DNA from 4 places in the Streptomyces sp. NPDC002276 genome. Region 1 is predicted to be linked to each of the others. Evidence: riboswitches for the same ligand, from Rfam matches in the RefSeq annotation. Region 1 holds a riboswitch; each other region holds the start of a gene.
The links. Region 1 has a riboswitch for cyclic di-AMP ahead of ACWIHT_RS03030 (NlpC/P60 family protein). Riboswitches for the same ligand answer to the same signal wherever they lie in the genome.
Positions count from the first base shown of each region.

Region 2: it holds a riboswitch for cyclic di-AMP, as region 1 does, so the genes downstream of both, ACWIHT_RS05235 (transglycosylase family protein) here and ACWIHT_RS03030 (NlpC/P60 family protein) in region 1, are expected to answer to the same signal.
Region 3: it holds a riboswitch for cyclic di-AMP, as region 1 does, so the genes downstream of both, ACWIHT_RS31780 (transglycosylase SLT domain-containing protein) here and ACWIHT_RS03030 (NlpC/P60 family protein) in region 1, are expected to answer to the same signal.
Region 4: it holds a riboswitch for cyclic di-AMP, as region 1 does, so the genes downstream of both, ACWIHT_RS11610 (M23 family metallopeptidase) here and ACWIHT_RS03030 (NlpC/P60 family protein) in region 1, are expected to answer to the same signal.

Region 1 is NZ_JBSFCQ010000001.1:642,563-646,766, reverse strand. It holds gene ACWIHT_RS03035 (DUF1996 domain-containing protein) at 1-1,320, opposite strand, end outside; cyclic di-AMP (ydaO/yuaA leader) riboswitch at 1,655-1,828, shown strand; gene ACWIHT_RS03030 (NlpC/P60 family protein) at 1,837-3,594, shown strand; gene ACWIHT_RS03025 (hypothetical protein) at 3,779-4,204, shown strand, end outside.
Region 2 is NZ_JBSFCQ010000002.1:28,916-33,119, forward strand. It holds gene ACWIHT_RS05225 (cytochrome P450 family protein) at 1-292, shown strand, start outside; gene ACWIHT_RS05230 (transglycosylase family protein) at 482-1,477, shown strand; cyclic di-AMP (ydaO/yuaA leader) riboswitch at 1,671-1,843, shown strand; gene ACWIHT_RS05235 (transglycosylase family protein) at 1,853-2,554, shown strand; gene eno (phosphopyruvate hydratase) at 2,848-4,134, shown strand.
Region 3 is NZ_JBSFCQ010000014.1:175,406-179,609, forward strand. It holds gene ACWIHT_RS31770 (LacI family DNA-binding transcriptional regulator) at 1-351, shown strand, start outside; gene ACWIHT_RS31775 (HAD family hydrolase) at 458-1,264, shown strand; gene ACWIHT_RS31780 (transglycosylase SLT domain-containing protein) at 1,376-1,843, opposite strand; cyclic di-AMP (ydaO/yuaA leader) riboswitch at 1,847-2,018, opposite strand; partial or broken gene ACWIHT_RS31785 (CocE/NonD family hydrolase C-terminal non-catalytic domain-containing protein) at 2,282-3,413, opposite strand; partial or broken gene ACWIHT_RS31790 (RNA-guided endonuclease InsQ/TnpB family protein) at 3,418-3,768, shown strand; partial or broken gene ACWIHT_RS31795 (oligopeptide:H+ symporter) at 3,870-4,204, opposite strand, start outside.
Region 4 is NZ_JBSFCQ010000003.1:636,219-640,422, forward strand. It holds gene ACWIHT_RS11605 (GntR family transcriptional regulator) at 1-621, opposite strand, end outside; gene ACWIHT_RS11610 (M23 family metallopeptidase) at 808-1,563, opposite strand; cyclic di-AMP (ydaO/yuaA leader) riboswitch at 1,577-1,738, opposite strand; gene ACWIHT_RS11615 (M16 family metallopeptidase) at 1,941-3,329, opposite strand; gene ACWIHT_RS11620 (M16 family metallopeptidase) at 3,326-4,204, opposite strand, start outside.

The DNA of each region.
Region 1 (4,204 bases):
CAGTGGGCTCGTCTTGCCGCCGTCCTGGAGGCTCGGCGCGTCGACGGCGTAGACGATCCGCTGCACCAGCTGCGGAATGGCCTCGAAGCCGGCCGGGCAGGCGCCGTCGGCGGCCTCGAAGGCCACGTGGGTGCGGTGGTTGGCGCTGTCGATGTTGCGGCCGTCCCAGCAGCTCTGGAACTTGAAGGTGCGCACGACGTCACTGCCGGACGGGCACAGCGGGTACTTGTCCTTGAGCTGACGGTCCTCGAACCCGGTGCAGCTCCAAGAGGCGTTGGCGTTGGCCGGGCCGTTGACGAAGGCCTTCGCGTCGCCGGTGATGATGCGCAGAAGGCGCGGCATCGCGACGACCTTGCTCTGCGGGTTGCCCTCGAAGGTCAGGGTGACCTGCTTGGCCGTGACGATCTCGCCGGTGTTGCCCTCGGTGCCGCCGCCGGGCTTGTCGGCGTCCCGCTCCTGCTTGCCGTTCTGCAGGCGCAGCACCGGCCAGTAGTAGGTGGACTTGTCGCCCGGGTTCTCGCAGCTCGTGTCGGCGTTCGCGAGGTCCTGGTCGCTGGCGAAGGCGTTGTTGGACTGGTTGCCGATGTAGTCGTGGAAGTGGTGGGCGCCGTTGGTGACACCGGGCGCGACGATCACGTTGTCGGAGTTGAACAGGCCGTTCTCGTTCACCCCGCAGGCGGTGACGAACGTACCGCGCGAGGCGCCCGCCTGCTGCTGCGGAGCGTTCACATTCGGCTGTACGGAGGTGATGTCCGCGTAGTCAGAGGCGACCGGCCCGTTGGTGGACTGCTGCTGGCCCTGCTGACCCTGGCCGCCCTGGTCCCCGGTGCTGGCGCTGGCGCTCTGGTCGTCGCCGTTGCCTCCCTGGTCACCCTGATCGCCGGTCTCGTTCGTGGGCGCGATCAGCGTGCAGGCGGCGAGGGCGTCGAGTCCCTCCGGGCGGTCCCCGACCTGCGCGATGGCGTCGTCGATCCGCCCGATGGTCTCGGCCCGCTTCTCCTTCAACGGATTCATGATCTCGTTGTCGGCGAAGGAGGCGTCCTGGCGAATGGAATCCCTTGAGTCCTGAAGTTTCTGGTAGGCCTCGGTTATCTGCTGGTCCAGATTCGCGAGTTCCTTGTCGACGTCGGCCTTCGCCTCGTCGGGCACCGTCGTCAACTGGGTACCGACGTCCGGGCAGTCGATCGTCGCGCCTCGCGATGCCGCGTCCGGAGACCCTTGTTGGGCGGAGTCACCGCCCCAACCACCTTCGGACGCCGACGCGTAGACGTTCGCCGCCATCAGTCCTCCGCCGCCCAGCATCAGGGCGACTGCTGCCATCGTCGCGCGTCGTGCGCCTGTGGGGCGTCTGCGCGTGTTGCGTGCCAAGGAAGTTGCTCCTACACGTATCGGTCGGCCCGGCTCGTCCCGGCATGGAAATCCCCCGACCCAATACGGAGCCGGGCCCCGGTGTGTTCAACCGTCCCAGAAATTCATAGCGACCTCTTATGGATCACCGGCCCCGGCGGGCTCCTGCCCCCTCGACACACCAGGGCGAGGTAAAGGTCACAAATACGTATCGGACATATCGCGCTTCAACCTTCACACGAGGCACACACGTTGGCTAAGTTGGCGCTCAGGCCGTACGACCTACTCCGGCGATCGGCGCCGGGCCGCACGGCTCGCGCCGAGTCCGGCGTGTCGCTCGCGACAGCCGGAGCCGGGGACCCAACCGAACTTGGGGTGAATCGGTCCAACTGCCCCTCAGGGCAAGGACCGTAGGGCAAACCTTCCGTGATCGACGCCCGAACCCGACAGCTAACCCGGTAGGCGCGAAGCGGAAGGAGCACGTCTGCCATGCCGGCAGAACGACGCACGCGCACCGGAGGCAGTGGCCCCACCGTGGACGACCGACCCAGCCGCGACGAAGTCCAGCGGCGGATCAACTCCCTTTACGACAGGGCCGAGACGGCCACCGGAAACTACAACGCCACACGTGCGATGTCCGGGAAACCGCGCAAGCGTGTCGAGGCCCGCCCCAGCGCGTCACGTCCTTCCGACCCCGCCGTCGAAGCCGTCACCCGGCAGCTGTTCGACCGCGCCCGCACCCAACTGGGCCCGACCGTACCGGCGATGCTGCCGCCCGGCAGGACCCCGGCCCGCCCGGCCGAGTCCCGCCCCGAGCGGTCCGAACGACCCGAGCGACGCCCCGAGCCCCAGAGCACCGGCCGCGAACTCGAAATGCAGCCCGGTCGCGCCGTGGCCGAACTGACCATGGGGACCACCGCCGCACCGGAGCCCACCGCCCCGCAACTCATGCCCCCCGTAGCGGAGTTGACCGCTGCACCCATTGCCGCGCTGCCTCCCGCCGCACAGGAGACACAGCAGTCTCCCGTGATGGCACAGATGCCGCAGATGTCACAGATGCCGCAGGCACAGGTACCTCAGGCGCAGGTGCCGCAGCCTCCGCAGATGTCTCAGATCGCCCAGATCGCGCAGATGGCTCAGGCCCAGATGTCGCAGACGCCCACGGCGACCGTCCTCGACCTGCCGCCGGTACCGCCCGCCCCGGCCGTCGACGTGCCGCCCGCGCGCGTCATGGCACCGCAGCAGTTCGCGACCGCCCCGGCACCGGCCTTCGACCCGCTCACCGCGAGCCTGGACCTGCTCCCGTCCATCGGCACACCGCGTACCGAGACCGCGCCGACGGGCGCCACCTGGCCGCCCCCGGAGACGGCCTGGCCCGCCCCGGAGACCACGTGGTCCACCGGACAGATGCCGATGGTGACCGAGCAACAACAGACCTGGTCGACAGGGCAGATGCCCGCGGTGACACAGCAACCGCCGTGGTCCACCGGCCAGTTCCCCGTGGTGACCGAGCAACAGCAGATGTGGTCGACAGGACAGATGCCAGCGGTGACCGAGCAACCTGCCTGGTCGACCGGGCAGATGCCCGCAGTCGCCGAGCAACCGGCCTGGTCCACGGGGCAGATACCTCTCATCCCCCAGCAGCCCACGGCCCAGCCCGAGTGGCAGCCCGCGCCGGAACCGTTTTGGCGCCCGCCCCAGCAGGAGTGGCAGCCGACCGCCCCCGCCCCCGAGGTCGCCTTCGCCGCGGCCCCGTCCGTCGCCCCCACACTCGCACCCCCCGCCCCTCCGGCCATGGCCCCGGAAGTCACCCTCCCACCGGCCCCGGCCATGAGCCCGGCGCCCGCCGCGGTCATCCCCACCACGACCGCACCGGACGCCGGCGCCCAGAGCAAGACCGCCACCGCGCTCGCCTTCGCCCGCGCGCAGATCGGCAGGCCCTGCCTGTGGGGCGCGGCGGGACCGGACGCGTACGACTGCTCCAGCCTCACCCAGGCCGCATGGAAGGCGGCGGGGGTCCTCCTCCCGCGCACCGCCCAGGAACAGTCCGGCGCGGGCGCCCTCGTCCCGCTCACGGACATCCACGCCGGCGATCTGATCTTCTTCTACGACAGCATCGACCACGTCGGCCTCTACACCGGCAACGGCCTGATGATCCACGCGCCGAGCCCCGGCACTCCGATACGCGAGGAGTCGATCTTCTACGCCGGTTCCGCCGCCATCCGGGGCGCCGTACGACCCGCCTGAGCCACTGGTTCACACGCGTCCCGCTACTCCCTGCGGGCCGCGTCGTTGCTCTGTACGAGTGGTGGAACCCAGGACACGGTCGTAGCGTCGAACCAGAAGACGGACGACGACCGTGTCCCGCAGGCGGGTCCACCGCCGGTGCGGGTGCGGAGTGACGGGTACGAACGGGCGGCCGGGAGCGGACATGTACAAACACACCATGGTCGGAGTCGTCACGGTCTGTGCCGCCGCTCTGCTGGCGCCGGCCGTGGGCACCTCGTCCGCGGCCCCGGCGACGGTGCACGCGCAACCGGTCGCCCAGCGGCAGCCCGCGGTCCCCGTGCTGGTCGACTGCCTCTGGCATCCCGAGGTGCGTCCCAGCGACTTCATGCTGGCCTGCGGCGACGGCAACAGCCGCCTGACGTCGCTGCGTTGGACCGACTGGAACGCCAACTCCGCGACGGCGACGGGCGTCAACTGGGTGAACGACTGCAAACCTTATTGCGCGGTGGGCAAGTTCCACTCCTTCCCGGTGACCGTGCGGCTCGACTCCGCGCAGACGTGGAAGCGGCATCCGCAGCTGCGGCAGTACGGCGAGATCACCCTGACGTACCCCGGAGCGCGGCCGGAC
Region 2 (4,204 bases), on a different contig from region 1:
CCTGGCCGCGGCGGACCGCGATCCGGAACGGTTCGCCGATCCCGACGTCCTCGACCTCGGTCGGCGTGACAATCAACACCTCGGCTACGGCCACGGCATCCACTACTGCCTCGGCGCCCCGCTCGCCCGCCTGGAGGGACAGACCGCGCTCGCCACCCTCCTCACCCGCCTGCCCGACCTCCAACTCGCGGCGGATCCGGCCGACTTGCGCTGGCGCGGCGGCCTCATCATGCGCGGACTGCGCACCCTGCCAGTGGAGTTCACCCCCGGAGCGACCACACCAAACCCGTAAACCCGGACCGAACGGGCCATCTCGCCGCGTAAACCCGAAGATGACAGTTCCTCAACTCTGTGATCTTCACGTGATCTACGTGGCATTAACTTGTGACAAGTGATCGACTGCGGCTACGTTCACGTACCAGCGCGGCGCCCCGCAGCACCCGTCGCGCGGTCCCCCCGCCGTCACGCGAAAGGCCTCCGCATGCTCTCCGGGAACGGTCGTCACCGTCGCCCCCGCCAGGCTCCGGCAATGCTCGTCGCGGCCGGCGTGACCGGCTCCGCCATCGCCATCCCCCTCCTCGGCGCCGCCGCCGCGAACGCCGCCGACGGCACCACCTGGGACAAGGTGGCCCAGTGCGAGACCGGCGGCTCCTGGAGCGAGAACAGCGGCAACGGCCACTACGGCGGGCTCCAGCTGACCCAGGACGACTGGAACAAGTACGGCGGCCAGGACTACGCACCGACCGCCGACCTCGCCAGTCGCTCCCAGCAGATAGCCGTCGCCGAGAAGATCCTCGACGCCAAGGGCACCTCCGAGTGGGTCACCTGCGCGCTGGTCGCCGGCCTCACCACGACCTCGGGCTCGGCGGACGTCGACACCGGAGTCGCGAGCGACTCGCCGTCGACCGGTGCGACCGGCTCGTCGGGCTCCTCGGGCTCCTCGGGTTCTTCGGCTTCCTCCGACTCCTCCGATTCCTCGGACTCTTCCGGTGCCTCCGGATCGTTCGGGTTGTCCAACTCCGGCAACACGGAGCCGACCCCCTCCGATGCGTCCGACTCGCAGAGCCCGACCCCCTCCGCGACGGACAACCCCGCCAAGTCCGACAAGTCCACCACTCCTTCGACGGACGACGGCTCGGCCACCGCCTCCCCGAAACTCGACGAATCGGACAACTCGGAGCAGGCGGTGGGCAAGTGGAGCCTCGTCGACACCGGCGCGCTCGACGACTCCACCGATGACGGCGTCGAGCAGCAGAGCACCGGCAAGCACCGCGGCGCGAGCGCCGAGGAGAGCGTGACGCCCAAGACGTACACCGTCCGCGCCGGCGACTCTCTCGCGTCCATCGCCGACTCCCTTGACTTCGACGGCGGATGGCGCGCGCTGTACGCCGAGAACAAAAAGGTGATAGGCGCCGATCCGTCCGCTGTCGTCGCCGGTCAGACCCTGGACGTCAGTGCTGAAACGGGCGGAAAGTAGCAGCAAAACAGCGGGAGTTCACGTCACGCTTCGCGCCGAATGTCCGCTTTGGTGAAAGTGTGGGATGAGTCTCAGAAGCCCTGATCGTCTTTGAAATCCCGTGCCTTCCCTGTCTACGGTCAAGGCCGCTCGTCACCACGAGCCCCGGCTGCCGCACACGCCGAGTCCTGCCAGCGGCCTCCGGGAACAGTCGTCGCGTCAAGCGCCGTAGGCAGGAGCGGGGGACCCAAGGTAAGTGCCGGGCCCGGGAGTTGAGAGACACCGGAACCGGCTTGGGGTTAAGTCGCGCACCGAGAGGTGCGCGGCCGGGCAACTCACACGGCCCGAACCCGACAGCTCACCTCGTAGGCGTCGGTGAGGGGATTGGGATCTTCCATGCTGTTTTCCAGCAAGGGCAAGCACCGCCGTCCGACAGTTCTTCAGCGGTCTACCCGCGTCGCCACGCTCGCCGGCGTGACCGGTGTCGCCATCGCCGCCCCGCTCATGGCGGCCGGCAACGCCTCCGCCGCCACCGCCTCCGAGTGGGACACGGTCGCCAGCTGCGAGTCCGGCGGCAACTGGTCCATCAACACCGGAAACGGCTACTACGGCGGTCTCCAGTTCTCCGCCTCGACGTGGGCCGCGTACGGCGGCACCGCCTACGCCTCCACCGCGAACCAGGCCTCCAAGTCCCAGCAGATAGCCGTGGCCGAGAAGGTTCTCGCCGCCCAGGGCAAGGGTGCCTGGCCCACCTGCGGCACCGGCCTCTCCAGCGCCACCTACTCCGGCGGCAGCTCCTCCAGCTCCTCGAACAGCAGCGGCTCGTCGAGCAAGAGCACCACCGAGCGCTCCACGACCGACACCACCGCCTCCCGCTCCGCCGAGCGCCCGGCCGTGAAGAAGACCGTCACCACCCCGACCGGCAAGAAGGTCAAGAAGGGTGACGGCGAGTACAAGGTCGTCAAGGGCGACACCCTCAGCTCCATCGCCGAGAAGCACAAGGTCAAGGGCGGCTGGCAGCAGCTGTTCAAGCTGAACAAGAGCATCATCGACGACGCCGACTTCATCTACCCGGGTCAGCAGCTGCACCTTAAGTAGCACTCAGCTGAACCACAGCGCCCTCACATCCGTGGACTGCACTATGGAGACCTCGTGAGGGTCACCCCCGTCCCCCACGGGCTCCCCGCTCCGGTGCGTGTTCCCCCGTACGCACCGGGGCGGGGCTTTTTTGTTTCCGCTTCAGGGAACCTTTTTGTTCCGTTCGGAAACAATTTACTCTCGGTTCTGTCCATCAGGCGGCCGACCGGATGGCCAATCGCCCCGAGCCGGTTAGGCTCGTCTCGCAGAGCCGCTGCGGTGTTGCCGTAGCCGCGTCAGACCCCAAGAAGGAGATGCTCGTGCCGTCCATCGACGTCGTCGTAGCCCGGGAAATCCTGGACTCCCGAGGCAACCCCACGGTCGAGGTCGAGGTCGGCCTCGACGACGGCAGCACGGGTCGTGCCGCCGTTCCGTCCGGCGCCTCCACGGGTGCCTTCGAAGCCGTCGAACTGCGTGACGGCGACCCCAACCGCTACGGCGGCAAGGGTGTCGAGAAGGCCGTACTCGCCGTCATCGAGCAGATCGGCCCGGAGCTGGTCGGCTACGACGCCACCGAGCAGCGCCTGATCGACCAGGCGATGTTCGACCTGGACGCCACCGACAACAAGGGCTCGCTCGGCGCCAACGCCATCCTCGGCGTCTCCCTCGCCGTCGCGCACGCCGCCTCCGAGGCGTCCGACCTTCCGCTGTTCCGCTACCTCGGTGGCCCGAACGCGCACCTGCTGCCCGTTCCGATGATGAACATCCTGAACGGCGGCTCGCACGCCGACTCGAACGTGGACATCCAGGAGTTCATGATCGCCCCGATCGGCGCGGAGTCCTTCTCCGAGGCGCTGCGCTGGGGCGCCGAGGTCTACCACACCCTCAAGAAGGTGCTGAAGACCAAGGGCCTGTCCACCGGCCTCGGCGACGAGGGCGGCTTCGCCCCGAACCTGGAGTCCAACCGCGCCGCCCTCGACCTCATCCTTGAGGCCATCAAGCAGGCCGGTTACATCCCCGGCGAGCAGATCGCGCTCGCGCTCGACGTCGCCGCGTCCGAGTTCTACAAGGACGGCAAGTACGAGTTCGAGGGCAAGTCCCGCTCGGCCGCCGAGATGACCGAGTACTACGAGGAGCTCGTGGCGGCCTACCCGCTCGTCTCCATCGAGGACCCGCTGTACGAGGACGACTGGGCCGGCTGGAAGGTCATCACCGACCGCATCGGCGAGAAGGTCCAGATCGTCGGCGACGACCTCTTCGTCACCAACCCCGAGCGCCTCGCCCGCGGCATCGAGGAGGGCACCGCCAACGCCCTGCTCGTCAAGGTGAACCAGATCGGCTCGCTGACCGAGACCCTGGACGCCGTCGAGATGGCCCAGCGCAACGGCTTCAAGTGCATGATGTCCCACCGCTCCGGCGAGACCGAGGACGTCACCATCGCCGACCTCGCCGTCGCGGTGAACTGCGGCCAGATCAAGACCGGCGCCCCGGCCCGCTCGGACCGCGTCGCCAAGTACAACCAGCTCCTGCGCATCGAGGAGATCCTCGACGACGCGGCCGAGTACGCGGGCCGCAGCGCGTTCCCCCGCTTCAAGGGCTGAGCCGTACAGGGCTAAGCCTTAGCCAGTCGTACGTACGTCCCCGCACCCGGTCCCGTACCGTGTGCGGGGA
Region 3 (4,204 bases), on a different contig from region 1:
ACCCTCGTGGTCGAGGGCGACTACCGCCGCACGGGCGGCGAGGAAGCGGCGCGGCGCCTCCTCGCCCAGGCCCCCGACATAGACGCGGTGTTCGTAGCCTCCGACCTCATGGCCCTGGGAGTCGTCAACACCCTTCAGCAATCCGGCCGTTCGGTCCCGGATGACATCGCTGTCGGAGGCTTCGACGACTCGGCGGCGGCCACGGCGATCACCCCCGCCCTCACGACCATGCGCCAGCCCTACGACCGCATCAGCGCCGAGATGGTCCGCATGCTGCTCGCGCAGATCGCCGGCGAGGACACGGCGGGCGTGATCCTGCCCACCGAACTGGTGATCCGGGAGTCGGCATAACCGCCGTAACTGTCAAACCAACCGGAACTCGGGTCAACGGATGTGAAGGCAGCAGCCGTCCGGTTCGTGTCGAGTCGGTGGGGCGTTCCATCCGTATTCTCTGATCATGGCCGCACCCCTCGCATATGCACTGATCGCCACCGACCTGGACGGAACGCTGCTGCGCGGCGACGACACACTCTCCGACCGGTCCCGCAACGCACTCGCGAGGGCGGCGGCGGCCGGCGCCCGGCACCTGGTCGTCACCGGCAGGCCCGCCCCGAGAGTGCGCCCGCTCCTCGAAGACCTCGGCAGCAGGGGGCTCGCGGTGTGCGGACAGGGCGCCCAGTTGTACGACGCCGGTGCGGACCGTCTGCTCTGGTCGGTCACCCTGGACCGTGAGCTGGCGGAGACCGCGCTCGGCAAGATCGAGGCGGAAGTGGGCCAGGTCTACGCGGCGGTCGACCAGGACGGAGTGGACGGCCTCACGCTCATCGAGCCCGGCTACCTGATGCCCCACCCCACGCTCCCCGCGGTGCGTGTGGGGAAGCGCGACGACCTGTGGTGCGAACCGATCAGCAAGGTGTTGCTCCGTCACCCGGCCCTGGAGGACGACGAGTTGGCGTCCACGGCGCGCTCGGTGGTCGGTTCCCTGGCCTCGGTCACCATGTCCGGCCCCGGCACCGTCGAACTCCAGCCACTCGGCATCACCAAGGCGACGGGCCTCGCCCTGGCGGCCCACCACTTGGGCCTGACCCCGTCCGACACCATTGCCTTCGGCGACATGCCGAACGACATCCCGATGTTCGACTGGGCAGCACATGGAGTGGCGATGGCCAACGCCCACCCGGAGTTGAAGGCAGTAGCCGATGAGGTAACGCTGTCGAACGAGAACGACGGCATCGCGCTGGTACTTGAAAGACTCTTCAGCTGAAGGTCTTCAGGGGCGCGGGGCTGTGTCAATTTGCGGCTCCGCCGCGCGGGCGCGACCAGCCACGACGGCGGTGCCACTCAAAACACAACCCGTCATGGCTGGTCCACGTTTCTAGTAAGCCCCGTAAACGTTGTCGATCGACCCATAAACCGCCGCAGCGTAATTGCACGCAGCCGTGATGTTCGCAACCGGGTCATAAGGATCAAACGCAGTCCCGGCAACGTGATACGCGTTGAACGTCGGGTCGATCACCTGGAGCAGCCCCTTCGACGGCGTACCCGCCGCCGCGTTGGAGTCCCAGTTGTTGATCGCGTACGGGTTGCCGGACGACTCACGGATCACGTTCCGGTAGATCCCGTTGTACGTCCCCGGAATCCCCTTCTGCGCCATGATCGCGAGCGACTCGCGGATCCACCCGTCAAGGGTGTTGGGGTACCCGGCGGCGGTGGTCGAGGCGGTGGTGGCCGCGGACGCGGTGGTCGCCCCGACGACGGGCAGCGCGAGGATCGCGACACCGGTACCGGCGACAACGACACGGCGGACAAGGCGGGCGCGGCGGGACTGAGCGGATGCAGGCATGACGAGGTTCCTCTCCGTCGCCTGCGAGGTGAGCTGTCGGGTTCGGGCTGGGAGGTGCCCGGCCACGCCCTCACGGACGTGACTTAACCCCAAGCCGTCCCGGTCGTGCTGACCGGTCCGGCGACTTACCTGGGTCCCCCGCTCCTGCCGTGCGAGAAGTTCGTGACTGGGATGCCGGGCGGCGGCAGGATTCGGCGTTCCGCTCGACAGGCCCGGAAACTATGCGAGAGCACATGTCCGGAACAAGTGGCGGAATCACACCTAACCCCTATTGACCTTGATCTGAGGCGTATGGGGCACTTGATCCTTTGCGTAAGCCAAGGTTCAACTGTCAATCGCCACAAGGGGAAACGCGAACACACGGGACCACAGGTCACGCACAGAAACGCGTGACCCAACTCACGGCAGGATTAAGAACGGCAAATCGGGCATTCGCCCTCAACTGGCAGTTCTCGGAATCCTTTTCTCCCAAGTGCGGTGAAAGATCACTTCGCCGCCCTCGGTGCAGATCACCTCATTCGAGGTAATAAAGTCCGTTTCGTCGCAAGTAATCTCCGACCGCGTGCGCACGGTCGTGTCCCATCCCAGCTCCGGCCGATGCAGCCGGATCGTCCAGTCGGACCGCGTACGGGCGGACAACGGTTCCGCCTCGTCGATCGTGTACGTCTCCAGCGCGTCCTCGGTGAACTCAAGCCCGTCCGGATACACCCGCGTGCCCCCCGTACCGGGGGTCCACCTCCAGCCGCCACTCGCCCTTCGCCACATCCCGTACGACCAGCCGCTCGGGCCGCGGCTCGTCCAGCGTGGCGGGGTAGTTGACCCCGATCGGCGCGGCCTCCTCGGGCTCGTCGAAGCGAATAACAGGCCCCAACTCCTGCTCCCGAACCGGGAGTTCCATCGCACTCCCCTCCGGGTCCAGCGTGAACCCCGCCGCCGACTCCGGCTGCGGCCAGATCCACGGCCAGTACGCCGACGACACCGCGAGCCGGATCCGATGCCCCGGCGGGAACGCGTGCCCGATCCCGTTCAGCTCGAAGGTCACGTCCTCCGTGGCACCCGGCGTCCAGGGCACCGCCCGGTCTCGCCCGAACCGCGCCGACAGATTCAGCACACCCCGGGTGACCAGCGTCGAGGAACCGTCCGGGGCGACATCGCACAGCCGCGCGGTCACTTGCCCGCGCTCCACCCCACTCGTCAGCCGCAGCCGCACCCTCGGCCGCCCCAGCACCCACGTCTCGGCCGGCACCTCGAACTCGAAGCACGCCGACCGCGCGTCCTCGTCCCGCTGGTCCGGCGGCAGATCGGCGTCGTTCCCGAAGGGGAAGAAACGGCCTGCGTCCACCCCGGTGTGCATGGGAGAGCGGACGATCACGGGCGCGCCCCGGAGGCCGTACGTCGTCGTCTTCACGTGCGGCGAGGGCCACGCGGGCTCGCCGACCCAACGGCCCGGCAGGGTGTCGTAGACCGTGGCCGGAGGATGCGAGTCGCTGACGTAGGCGCGCAGGAGTGGGTCGGCCGTCACGCCTGTGTCCTCGCCCTTCAGCCAGTGGTCCCACCAGCGGAGGGTCTCCTACATGAGCAAGGCTCCCGCGCCGAAGCCCGATCCCGACCGGCCGGGTGCGTTCCTGCCCAACGGGGCGGCGGCGAAGGCCGGGCTCAACCGCTCGATCACCGATGCCGGTTGGGGGGTGTTCCTGACGATCCTGCACGCCAAGGCTGAAAACGCCGGACGGGAAGTGATCGCCGTGGACCCCCGCAACACCTCCCGGCGGTGCCCCCAATGCGGGCACACCGCCAAGGAGAACCGGCCCACTCAGGAGAAGTTCCACTGCGTCTCGTGCGGCCATCACGCGCATGCGGACACGGTGGGAGCGATCAACGTTCTACGGGCCGGGCTGGTCCGTCGCGAAGCCCAACCGGCATAGCGAGAAGCCACCCTCTTCAGGGGGTGGAGGAGTCACGTAGTAGAGCGCGAAACCAACCAACCCCACCACCGGACCGACCGAACCGACCGAACCGGACACCGAGCCGAACCGGCGTCCCGGCGGTCGTCGTCGGTGCGGTAGAGCTTGCCGACCATGGTGGCCACGTTGGGTTTGAGCAGGCCGGTACCGGCGCTGATCAGGCCGAGGCCCACCCAGGTCATCGTGCCCGTGGGGACCGCCATCGCGTAGTGCCCGCAGGCGATCAGGATCCCGCCCCACAGCACCGCGCGGTACGAGCCGAGGATGCGGTCGGCGAGCCAGCCGCCCGCGACCGAGACGAGATAGACCAGGGTTCCGTAGGCTGCGGATACGGATGCGGCCGTTCCGGACGACATGCCCATGCCGCCGTGCGCGACGGTATCCGCGAAGTAGAGGA
Region 4 (4,204 bases), on a different contig from region 1:
AAAGCGCAGCCGGTGCGCGGTGCCCGCGCGCTCGGTGTGCAGGGCCGTGATCGCCCGCGCGCGCTCGCCGTCGCCGCGCGCCACGGCGTCCACGATGGCCCCGTGCTCCGCCCAGGACTCCACGGGGTTGGCCGGTGCCTCCACCGCGTACATCCAGGCGATCTTGTGCCGCAGCTGGGTCAGCATCGAGGTCAGCGCGGGGCTCCCGGAGGCCTGGGCCAGCGTCTCGTGGAACCAGCTGCCCAGGGAGCGCAGATCCTCGCTGTTGCCCCTCCTGGCGCGCTCCTGGCCCAGCCGGACGAGGCCTCGCAGCACCTTGAGGTGGGCCTCGGTGCGCCGCTGGGCGGCCCGCGAGGCGCCGAGCGGCTCCAGCAGCATCCGCATCTCCAGCAGGTCGGCGGCCTCCTGCTCGGTCGGTTCCGCGACGCACGCGCCCGCGTGCCGCCGGGTCACCACGAACCCCTCCGCCTCCAGCGTGCGCAGGGCCTCGCGCACGGGCACGCGCGAGACGCCGTACCGGCGCGCGAGGAGTTCCTCCGTGAGCCGGCCGCCGCGCTCGTAGACACCGGCGACGATGTCGTCCCGGATCGCCGTGCATACCGAGTGCGCCGGAATACGCATGTCCGACCTCCGCCTTAATCCCCGTGAAACGTCGACGATTGACGTGTGTTCCGTGACTCTATTGCAATCAGCGGGAATTTCCGATGGCGGACCGGAATCCATGGATATTTTTTGGACAGGAGGGGTCCGGAAACGCCGAAAGCCCCGGCGGACGGCCGGGGCTCCAGGAAGTGCGGTGGTGCGTCGTCAGACGTTGACGCCGTGCTTGCGGAGGTAGGCGACGGGGTCGACGTCGGAGCCGTACTCGGCGGTCGTACGGGCCTCGAAGTGGAGGTGCGGTCCGGTGACGTTGCCGGTCGCCCCGGAGAGGCCGATCTGCTGGCCCGGGGTGACCTGCTGGCCGACCGAGACACCGATGGACGACAGGTGGCCGTACATGGTGTACATGCCGTCGGCCATCTTGATCACGACCTCGTTGCCGTACGAGCCGCCCCAGCCGGCCTCGACGACGGTGCCGGAGCCCACCGCGTGGACGCTGGTGCCGGTCGAGGCGTGGAAGTCGATGCCCGTGTGGGCGCCGGAGGACCACAGGGAGCCGCCGGTCTTGTAGCCGGTGGACACATAGGAGTTGGCGACCGGCGCGACGAAGGTGTTGAGCCGCTTGCGCTCGGCCTCGCGGGCGGCGCGCGCCTGGGCCTCACGGGCCGCCTCGGCCTGGGCGGCGGCCTTGGCGCGGGCGGTCTCCTCGGCGAGCGTCTCGGCGGCGGCCTGCCGCTGGGCGACGGCCTGGGCGTCGATCTTCTCGGCCACGGCATCGCCCATGGCGACGACCGGGGTGAGGCCGGTCTGCTCGGGGGCGGGCTCGGCGGCGAACGCGGGGGCGCTCGCCAGGGTGCCGACGACTCCGGTGGCGGCGAACGCGGCGACACTCGCGGCGCGAACGGTGGTGCGGTGGGTCCGGCTCGGGCGACGGTGCTTCCCGGTGGCGCGGGTGAACGCCATGAAGTGGCTGGTCCTTTCCTTCCTTCTCGCCTACCGGGTTAGCTGACGGGTTCGGAGCAGGAAGGTCTCCTACGGACTCCCGCCACACGCGCGGGCGTCCGATTCACCCCAGGGACTCATGTGGGTCCCCGGCTCCCCTGGCTCGCGCCGTACGGGGACTCGGCGATGACTGTCCGGTGCCGCGAGTGCGGCGCGGTGCCTGACGGACAGCCGGACCGACGCTAAGGGGGGCCACTTTCAATCCCCAAACGGATCACGGTTTTTGTAGCGCACGCCACAGGGCAGACAGGCAACCTCTCCCCCAATTCGGACAATAGGGAGCCCTGGTGGCGCTTCCGTCACCAGGGCTCCCCCACGCGCGCGTGCCGCTGTCGCGTCTACTCCGCCGGAACGACGGTCACTTCGCCGATGCCGAGGGCCTCGACGGGCTCCTTGATCTGCTCCGCGTCGCCGACGAGGATCGTCACCAGACGGTCCACCGGGAAGGCGTTCACGACCGCCGCGGTCGCCTCCACGGTGCCGGTCGCGGCGAGCTGCCGGTACAGCGTCGCCTGGTAGTCGTCGGGCAGGTGCTGCTCGACCTGGTCGGCCAGCGTGCTCGCCACGGCCGCCGCGGTCTCGTACTTGAGCGGCGCCACGCCGACGAGGTTCTGTACGGCGATGTCCCGCTCGGCGTCGGTGAGTCCGCCCTCGGCGAGCTTGCGGAGCACCGTCCACAGGTCGTCGAGTGCGGGACCCGTGTTCGGGGTGTCCACGGAGCCGCTGATCGCGAGCATCGACACGCCCGTGCCGTCGGGTGCCGAACGCAGCACCTGGCCGAACGCGCGCACACCGTAGGTGTAGCCCTTCTCCTCGCGCAGGACGCGGTCCAGGCGGGAGGTGAGGGTGCCGCCGAGGCAGTACGTGCCGAGCACCTGCGCGGGCCACACGCGGTCGTGCCGGTCGGCTCCGACGCGGCCGATGAGCAGCTGCGTCTGGACGGCGCCGGGCCGGTGCACGATCACGACCCGCCCGGTGTCGTCGGCGGTCACCGGCGGCACGGGGCGCGGCTGCGCGGTGGAACCGGTCCACGAGCCCAGGGTGTCGGCGAGCAGCGCGTCCAGGTCGATGCCGGTGAGGTCGCCGACGACCACGGCGGTGGCGGTCGCGGGGCGGACATGCCGGTCGTAGAAGGCGCGTACGGCCGTGGAGTCGATCTTCTGGACCGTCTCCTCGGTGCCCTGGCGGGGGCGCGACATGCGCGAGCTCGCCGGGAACAGCTCCTTGGAGAGCTCCTTGGCCGCGCGGCGGGACGGGTTGGCCGTCTCGTGCGGGATCTCGTCGAGGCGGTTGCGGACCAGCCGCTCGACCTCGCTGTCCGCGAAGGCGGGCGCCCTGAGGGCGTCCGACAGCAGGCCGAGGCCCTTGGCCAGGCGCGAGGCGGGGACCTCCAGGCTCAGGCGCAGCCCCGGGTGGTCGGCGTGCGCGTCGAGGGTGGCGCCGGAGCGCTCCAGCTCGGCGGCGAACTCCTCCGCTGAGTGCTTGTCGGTGCCTTCGGAGAAGGCCCGCGCGGTGATCGTGGCGACGCCGTCCAGGCCTGCCGGTTCGGCCTCCAGGGGCGCGTCGAGGAGCACCTCGACGGCGACAACCTGCTGGCCGGGGCGGTGGCAGCGCAGGACGGTCAGGCCGTTGCCGAGCGTGCCACGCTCGGGCGCCGGGAAGGCCCACGGCCTGGCCTCGCCGGCCTGGGGCTGCGGGTGGAACTCCATCGTGGCGAGCTCGGTCACTTGGCCGCCTCCTCGTTCTCGTCGCCGGCCTCGGCCGCTGCTTCGTCGGCGTCCTCGTCCGCGATCGGCTCGTAGACGAGCACCGCGCGGTTGTCGGGCCGCAGTCGCGCCTTGGCGACCTCCTGGACCTCCTCCGCCGTCACGTCCAGGACGCGCTGTACGGCGGTCAGGGCGAGCTGCGGGTCGCCGAACAGGACGGCGTAGCGGCACAGTTCGTCCGCGCGGCCCGCGACCGTGCCCAGCCGGTCCAGCCACTCGCGCTCCAACTGGGCCTGGGCGCGCTCCATTTCCTCGGCCGTGGGGCCCTCCGCGGCGAACCGGGCGAGCTCCTCGTCGATGGCGGCCTCGATGACGGGCACCTCGACGTCACCGGACGTCTTGACGTCCAGCCATCCCAGGGAGGGCGCTCCGGCCAGCCGCAGCAGCCCGAAGCCGGCCGCGACGGCCGTACGGTCGCGTCGTACGAGGCGGTTGTAGAGGAGCGAGGACTCGCCGCCGCCGAGGATGGTGAGGGCGAGGTCGGCCGCGTCGGACGCGCGCGTGCCGTCCTCCGGGAGCCGGTAGGCGCACATCAGGGCGCGCGCCGGGACCTCTTCCTCGACGATCTCGCGCAGCTCGGCGCCCATCGTGTCGGGCAGTGCGCCGTCACGGGGTGCGGGCTTGCCGTCGTGCGAGGCGATGGACCCGAAGTACTTCTCGATCCAGGCGAGCGTCTGCTCGGGGTCGATGTCGCCGACCACGGACAGGACCGCGTTGTTGGGCGCGTAGTAGGTGCGGAAGAACGCGCGCGCGTCCTCCAGGGTGGCCGCGTCCAGGTCCGCCATCGAGCCGATGGGCGTGTGGTGGTAGGGGTGGCCCTCCGGGTAGGCGAGGGC